Regions from separate parts of the Nissabacter archeti genome, predicted to be linked through region 2. Evidence: predicted binding sites of a transcription regulator. Region 2 holds the regulator's gene; the other holds the start of a gene.

Region 1 (3,949 bases), on a different contig from region 2:
TTGCAGATGAACACGCTGGAGTGGAGCCGCCACTTCCGCTGCTTCCCCGGCCAGGGCGAATTGCCGCTGGTCAAATTCGCCACGCAATTGACGCAAAAAGGCTACCGCGGGCCGTGGTCGCTGGAGATTTTCAACGACACCTTCCGCGCGGAACCGGCCACGCCGACTGCCCAGGACGGCTACCGCTCGCTGCTCTATATCGAAGAACAGACCCGGCTGGCGCTGGCGCAGGCCAATCAGCCCGCGCTGCCTGAGGCGCTGTTTGCCTCGGCACCATTGCCGCGTTACCACGGGGTAGAGTTTATTGAATTCAGCGCCGGCGCGGACGACGCACCGCCACTGGCGGCCGGGTTACAGCAGCTTGGGCTGGTACACCGGGGTGATCACCGTTCCAAAGCGGTGTCCTTGTTTCAGAACGGCCCGGTTAATGTGATCGTCAACCGCCAGCCGGACAGTTTTGCGGCGGCCTATCACGAGCGCCACGGCCTCTCGATGTGCGCGCTGGCGCTGAAGGTGGAAGGTACGCAACGCCTGCTGCAACGGGCGCAGGATTACGGCTACGCCACCTTTGCGCCGCAGGCCGGCCCCAATGAGCGGCAGATCCCGGCGGTTTGCCTGCCGGACGGCAGCCTGATCTACCTGATTGAACAGGACGCCCAAACGAGCTGGACGCAGGATTTCCACCTGCACGACACCCCGCCGCCGTCCGCCGGCTGGCTGGGCATCGACCACCTGGCGATGGCGATCCCGGAAGCGATGCGCCAGAACTGGGTAATGTTCCTGCGCAGCGTGCTGGGCTTTGAACTGGAAAGCACCCAGGAGATGAACGATCCGTTCGGCATTGTGCGCAGCCAACTGGCCCACAGCCCGGAAAACCGCGTGCGGCTGCCGCTGAACATTTCCCAGAGCCGCGAGACGCTGATCGCCCGCACGCTGCAACGTTATCAGGGCGCGGGGCTGCAACATGCCGCGTTCGCCACCGGCGATATTTTCAGTGCCGTGCGTGCCGCCCGTGAACTGGGGCAGGCGCTGCTGCCGGTGCCGGAAAACTACTATCAGGATCTGGCCGCCCGCTTCGGGCTGGATCAGGCATTCCTCCATCAACTGGAGACGCACCATGTGCTTTACGACCGCGATGAGCAGGGCGGCGAGCTGTTGCACGCTTACACCCGGCCGGTGGCGGACGGGCGTTTCTTCTTCGAGTTGCTGGAGCGGCGCGGCGGCTATGCGCAGTATGGCGAAGCCAACGCCGGGGTACGGCTGACGATGCAACAGCAGCCCTGACCGCGCGGCTCAGCGCGTCAGGCGATAGCCCTGCTCACGCCACAGGCCGGGCAGGGCGCGCATGTCATGGAAAGGCGTCACCAGCGGGTGGTCAATCACCGGGTTATGCGGATCGGCACAGTAATAGAACACCGGGATGCCTGCCGCGATCCCGGCCTGGGCACCGGCGACCGAATCCTCCACCAGTATGCAGCGCCCGGTCTCTACGCCCATCTGTGCGGCTGCATGGTGCAGCAGGGCCGGGTCCGGCTTCCAGCGCTGGATGTCATAGCCGCTGAACAGCCGGTGGCGATCGCCGTCGGTAAAGAAGGGCAACAGGCCGGTCAGGCCAAGGGAGTGCTGCATCTTACTGACCGGCCCGTTGGACACCACACACACCGGCACCTGAATCTGCATCAGGAGCTCGCGTGCGCCGTCGATGGCCACTAATTCCTGCTCAAAAAGCTGCGCCACTTCCTGCCGGTAACGCGCCTCCATCTCCCCGACCGGTGCGGACAACCGGTGTTGCTGCCCGACCTGCGCAATAATGTCGTAGAGTTTTACCCCTTTGTATTTCTTAAAGACCTCTTCCAGCGTCAGGGTGATGCCGTAATGCGCGAACATCGCCACATAGCCGCGGCTGCACAACACTTCACTGTCTACCAGTGTCCCGTCACAATCAAAAAACACACATCCGGTATCGCGCATTTTGTGCTCCTGTTCTCCGGCCGGTTTGGCGTACGGCATGACACCATCATTCCGCCAGGGGCCGCAATGAAAATAAAAAAGGGTTCAGCCGCGCTTATCGTTTTTTTGCCCGGCGAAAACGTTATCCTGCGGGTAAAATCCGCGAAAAAAAGTGTGAAGGCCCCGTCAAAATTCCTATTTTTTGTTATAGGATAGCCCCGACCCTCCTTTTCCCTCTTCGGAAATCAGATAAATGAGCAAACCACAACCAAGCGCGGCTGATGATAACGGCCTGCTTGAGCGCGTATTCAAGCTGAAGCAGCACGGTACCACGGCACGTACTGAAGTGATTGCCGGGCTGACCACCTTCCTTACGATGGTGTATATCGTTTTTGTAAACCCGCAGATTCTCGGGGTGGCGGGCATGGATGTCCGGGCGGTCTTTGTGACCACCTGCCTGATTGCGGCGTTCGGCAGTATCTTTATGGGCTTGCTGGCTAACCTGCCGGTGGCGCTGGCACCGGCGATGGGCCTGAATGCGTTCTTCGCCTTTGTGGTGGTCGGCGCGATGGGCATTTCATGGCAGGTGGCGATGGGTGCTATTTTCTGGGGCGCAATCGGTTTCCTGCTGCTGACCCTGTTCCGCATCCGTTACTGGATGATTGCCAACATCCCGGTCAGCCTGCGTGTGGGCATCACCAGCGGCATCGGGCTGTTTATCGGCATGATGGGGCTGAAAAACGCCGGCATCATTGTGGCCAACCCGGACACCATTGTGACCATCGGCAACCTCTCCTCACATAACGTGCTGCTGGGTATTCTGGGCTTCTTCATTATTGCCATTCTGGCGTCCCGTAACATCCATGCGGCGGTGCTGGTGTCGATTGTGGTCACCACGCTGTGTGGCTGGGCGATTGGCGATGTGAAATACGGTGGGATTGTGGCGCTGCCGCCGAGCATCACCTCCGTGGTGGGCCAGGTCGATCTGGCCGGGGCGTTTAACCTCGGGCTGGCGGGCGTGATCTTCTCCTTTATGCTGGTTAACCTGTTTGACTCCTCCGGTACGCTGATTGGCGTCACGGACAAAGCCGGGCTGGCGGATGCCAAAGGCAAATTCCCGCGCATGAAGCAGGCGCTGTTTGTGGACAGCATCAGCTCGGTAGTGGGCGCCTATGTCGGTACCTCTTCCGTGACCGCCTACATTGAAAGCTCCTCCGGCGTCTCCGTGGGCGGCCGTACCGGCCTGACGGCGGTGGTGGTCGGCATCCTGTTCCTGCTGGTGATGTTTATCTCGCCGCTGGCCGGGATGGTACCGGCGTATGCCGCTGCCGGTGCGTTGATCTACGTGGGGGTATTGATGACCTCCAGCCTGGCGCGCGTCACCTGGGATGACCTCACCGAAGCCGTACCGGCCTTTATCACCGCTGTGATGATGCCGTTCAGCTTCTCGATCACCGAAGGCATCGCGCTGGGCTTCATCTCTTACTGTGTGATGAAACTCGGCACCGGGCGCTGGAAAGAGATCAACCCATGCGTGATCGTGGTCGCGCTGCTGTTTGTGCTGAAAATCGCGTTTGTTGATGCGCACTAAGCGCTAAATTGCCTCAAACGCAAAAAGGCCGATCTGACGATCGGCCTTTTTTATGGGCAGCCAAGCGCACTCAGCCGCTGACTTTCTGGATGTACTGGCCGAACGCGGTGAGCTGGCCGCTGAGGAAATCGAGCGTGTTCTGGTCAATGACTTCACCAATCTGCTCATCCACTTTGTTCTGAATCACCCCGCCCATAAATTCCGGTTTGTTCATCACCAGCGCATCCAGGTAAACCAGGATCTGGCGCAGATGGTACTGGCAGCGCGCCCCGCCAATCGCCCCCATCGAACTGGTCTGGATCGCCACCGGTTTTTTCGCCAGCGGCTGTTGCGGCAGGCGCGAGAGCCAGTCAATCGCATTTTTCAGGCCGCCCGGCACGGAGTAGTTGTACTCCGGCGTCACGATAA
Region 2 (3,949 bases):
GCCACAATGCTCAGGCCATACCCGGCCAGCAGCCACGGCACCAGGAACTTGCCGTCACGGCGGCTGACCACCATCCGGCAGCCGAACCCGCCCAGCAGGAACGCAAAGGTCTGCGGCACATAGCTCAGGCCGATATCATCCGGGCTGTAACCCATCGCATGCAGGATGAACGGCGACCCGGTCAGCCAGGCGAAAAAACCGGCGGAGCAGGCGGCATACATCAGCACATTGCCGCTGAACACGCGGGAGTTAAGCAGCGTCCACAGGCTGGTTTTCGGTGCGTTGGCCGCACCGGCCGCGGGGGCGGCCGCTTTCAGCCGTAATGTAGGGATCAGCAGCAGCAGCGTTATCGCCAGCAGGGCGAGGAAAATACTGCGCCAGCCGAAATGGTTCAGCAGCCACGCCCCCAGCAGCGGGGCAAGGGCCGGGGAGAGCGCCACCAGCGGCATAATCGTGGCAAAGACTTTTTTGCTCTGCTGGGGGGAGTAACGATCCACCACCAGTGCCTGCCAGCTCACGGCGGCAGAACAGACGCCGATGGCCTGCACAAAGCGCATCAGCCAGAGCTGGTGGGCGTTCGTTACCCACATCATGCCGGCGCACCCGGCCGCAAACAGCAGCAGGCCCAGCACCAGCACCGGTTTACGGCCGATGCGGTCAGAGAGCGGGCCCCAGATCAGCTGGGCGCAGGCGAAGCCGGCCAGAAACAGGCTCAGGCTGGCACTGATGGCATTGGGGGAGAGCGCGAGATCTTCCTGCATCAGCGCAAAGGCGGGCAGGTACATGTCCGTGGCCAAAAAGCCCAGCATACTCAGGACAGCAAGATAGAGCAGGAAAAAGGGGGAACGAGTCATAAGTAATCTCAATATTTTATTCAGAGGCAATACATAAATCCTATATCGTCGCGCACTCTACGGTAGCGTCAGTGGGTTGTGAAACGGTAAAATTTGCACCATGCTGTGAAAAAAATTGAAGGCAGGATATGTGGTCTGAATACTCTCTGGAAGTGATTGATGCCGTGGCACGTACCGGCAGTTTCAGTGCGGCCGCGCAGGAGCTGCACCGCGTGCCTTCTGCTGTCAGTTATACGGTGCGCCAGCTCGAGCAGTGGCTGGCGGTTGAGCTGTTTGAGCGCCGCCACCGGGATGTGGTGATTACCGAAGCCGGGCGGGTGTTTGTGCAGGAGGCGCGGCTGCTTATCAAAAAAATGCAGGCTACACGCCGCCAGTGCCAGCAGGTGGCGAACGGCTGGCGCGGCCAGCTCAGCATTGCCGTGGACCGGATTGTCCGGGCCGACCGTACCCGGCAGTTGGTGCTGGATTTTTACCGGGAATTCCCTGACATGGAACTGCTGATCTCACCCGAAGTGTTTAATGGCGTGTGGGATGCCCTGGCCGACGGGCGGGTGGATGCCGCCATCGGGGCCACGCGTGCCGTGCCGGTGGGCGGCGGTTACCGTTTCCGCGATATGGGGTTTATGCCGTGGCACTGTGTGGTCAGCCGGGGGCATCCGCTGGCGCAGCAGGCGGGGCCGCTGACGGACGATCAGCTGCGGCCCTATCCGGCACTGTGCCAGGAAGACACCTCGCGCAGCCTGCCGAAACGCGATACCTGGACGCTCGACAACCAGCGGCGGCTGGTGGTGCCGGACTGGACCAGCGCGCTGGATTGCCTGCTGGCCGGGTTATGTGTCGGCATGATCCCGGCGCACATGGCGCAACCGCTGATTGACCGCGGTGACCTTACCGTGCTGACGCTGCACCAGCCATTCCCGGACAGCGCCTGTTGCCTGACCTGGGCGCAGGAGAAATCGTCACCGGCGTTGGTATGGTTGCTGGATTATCTGGGGGAGAGTGACACGCTGAACCGCGAGTGGTTACGTGGATGAAACGCAGCGCGGGTAAAAAGCTGGGCGGGTAAAAGGTGGCGCGGGTAAACGCCGGGGGCGGGCTGGATGCCCCCGGCTCACGGATTACCGGCGGTAATCGCGGTACGGGCCGTCTGCCACGGAACGGCGTTCGACCAGTTTCGGGTGGACTTCAATGGTCTGCGGGTCTTCACGCTTGCTGGTGATGCGATCCAGCAGCATGGCAAAGGCGTTCTCGCCCAGGCGCTCTTTGGGCTGGTGGATGGTGGTCAGCGCCGGGGAGAAGTAACGCGCGTTGCGCACGTTGTCATAACCGATCACGGAGACGTCCTGCGGCACACGCAGGCCCAGCTCATCGGCGGCGCAAATCGCGCCCATCGCCATGATGTCGCCGCCGCAGAACACCGCCGTCGGGCGCTGTTTCTGGGTCAGGATCTGGTGCATCGCCTTATAACCTGATTCCGGCTCAAAATCGCCCTGAACCACCCACTCTTCGCGTACCGGAATATTGGCCTCTTCCATCGCCTTCAGGAAGCCCTGATGCCGCCCGCCGCCGGTATTGCGCGACAACTGGCCGGGGATAATGCCGATGTCGCGGTGGCCGCGTTCAATCAGGTAACGCCCGGCCAGATAACCGCCCTCAAAGGCGTTATCAATAATCGAGTCGGTAAAATCGCTGCGCGCCGAGCCCCAGTCCATCACCACCATCGGGATGTTGCGGTACTCTTCCAGCATGCCGATCAGCTGGTCGGGGTATTCAGAGCACATCACCAGCAGCCCATCGACACGCTTTTGCGCCAGCATCGCCAGGTAAGCCTGTTGTTTGTCGAGGTTGTTATGGGAATTACACAGGATAAGCGTATAGCCTTTGCTGTAGCAGCTGTTCTCTACCGCCTCAATCACTTCAGCGAAGTAGGGCGCTTCGCTGGAGGTCGCCAGCAGGCCAATCGATTTTGTATGGTTGACCTTCAGGCTGCGCGCGACGGCGCTCGGCGAATAGTGTAATTCCTTAATGGCAGCCCAGACTGCCGCCTTAGTCTCTTCAGCGACAAAACGTGTTTTATTAATGACGTGTGACACGGTAGTCGTGGATACGCCGGCACGTCTGGCGACATCTTTAATCGTTGCCATGGAAAGAATGACTCCTGATAGTACGTGTTACAGCACGTAACTATTATGTTAATCGTTTGCCTGCGTTTATTCTCCTGCCCGCTGAAAGAATTGCAGTGGATTCTGGGGGGAAGGAGCGGTCATCTTCGCTGAACTAAGCGGTGGGGCATCGCAGCCGGCCGGGTACGCAGTGCGTAAACCGCGAATTTTCACTCATTATGGTGAAAAGGGAAAGAGGAAAATTGTGCCGTACACCCCGAAAGTGTTTAGGAATTTCTTTAAATAGTGTGAGAATAGGGTCGGCACACTAAGTGTGTGGTTTTCTTGTGGTTCACCAAGGAGAGAATAATGGACAGTGATTTGAAAATGTCGCTTTTGACCACTGTGGGCGCGCTGACAGTGATTTTACTCTTCAGCTTTACCGCCATCCTGCACTGAGGCTGGCCGGGCTGATAAAAAAACGCCGGAGATCCGGCGTTTTTTACGGGTGCGCTTTACTCAGCGGATGGTTTTTGGCGTCATCACCCGGCGGGCGCCGACGTAATGATCCTGCCAGTAATCATTGTCCAGGAAACTGATGCGGATATCCTCACCGGTACGCGGTGACTGGATAAACTTGCCGTTGCCGAGGTAAACCCCCACATGGTCAGCGGCACCGCGGTTATTGATGCGGAAGAACACCAGATCGCCGGTTTCCAGCTCACCACGTTTGACCGGTGCAGCATCGCGCAGGTGGTACATCTCATTGGCGGTGCGCGGCATACGGATTTTCATGACGTCTTTATAGGCGTAATAGACCAGGCCGCTGCAATCAAACCCGGTATTGGGTGAGGTACCGCCCCAGCGGTAAGGCTTGCCGACCTGGTTCATCAGCTTGGCCATCGCAGTCTGCTTGGCATGCTGGTAGCGTTTTTTATGCGCCGGGCTGAGGGTCAGCGGTTTGCTGAGCTGGGCCAGTTCCTGCGCGTCCGC

Evidence for each region. Region 2 encodes PurR, which represses purine synthesis genes. Its sites were predicted from a motif close to CANGCAAACGTTTGCNTG; they were not measured.
Region 1: JK232_RS03020 (NCS2 family permease) is a predicted target of PurR. The motif match lies at 2,083-2,100, and genes of this name have one in related genera.

The regions. Positions count from the first base shown of each region.
Region 1 is NZ_JAERKB010000002.1:41,587-45,535, forward strand. Features, by position in the region: gene JK232_RS03010 (bifunctional sugar phosphate isomerase/epimerase/4-hydroxyphenylpyruvate dioxygenase family protein) at 1-1,284, shown strand, start outside; gene yieH (6-phosphogluconate phosphatase) at 1,294-1,971, opposite strand; gene JK232_RS03020 (NCS2 family permease) at 2,204-3,541, shown strand; gene JK232_RS03025 (NADPH-dependent FMN reductase) at 3,612-3,949, opposite strand, start outside.
Region 2 is NZ_JAERKB010000009.1:113,672-117,620, forward strand. Features, by position in the region: gene punC (purine nucleoside transporter PunC) at 1-854, opposite strand, end outside; gene punR (DNA-binding transcriptional activator PunR) at 983-1,888, shown strand; gene purR (HTH-type transcriptional repressor PurR) at 1,973-2,998, opposite strand; gene cydH (cytochrome bd-I oxidase subunit CydH) at 3,326-3,415, shown strand; gene JK232_RS14315 (C40 family peptidase) at 3,476-3,949, opposite strand, start outside.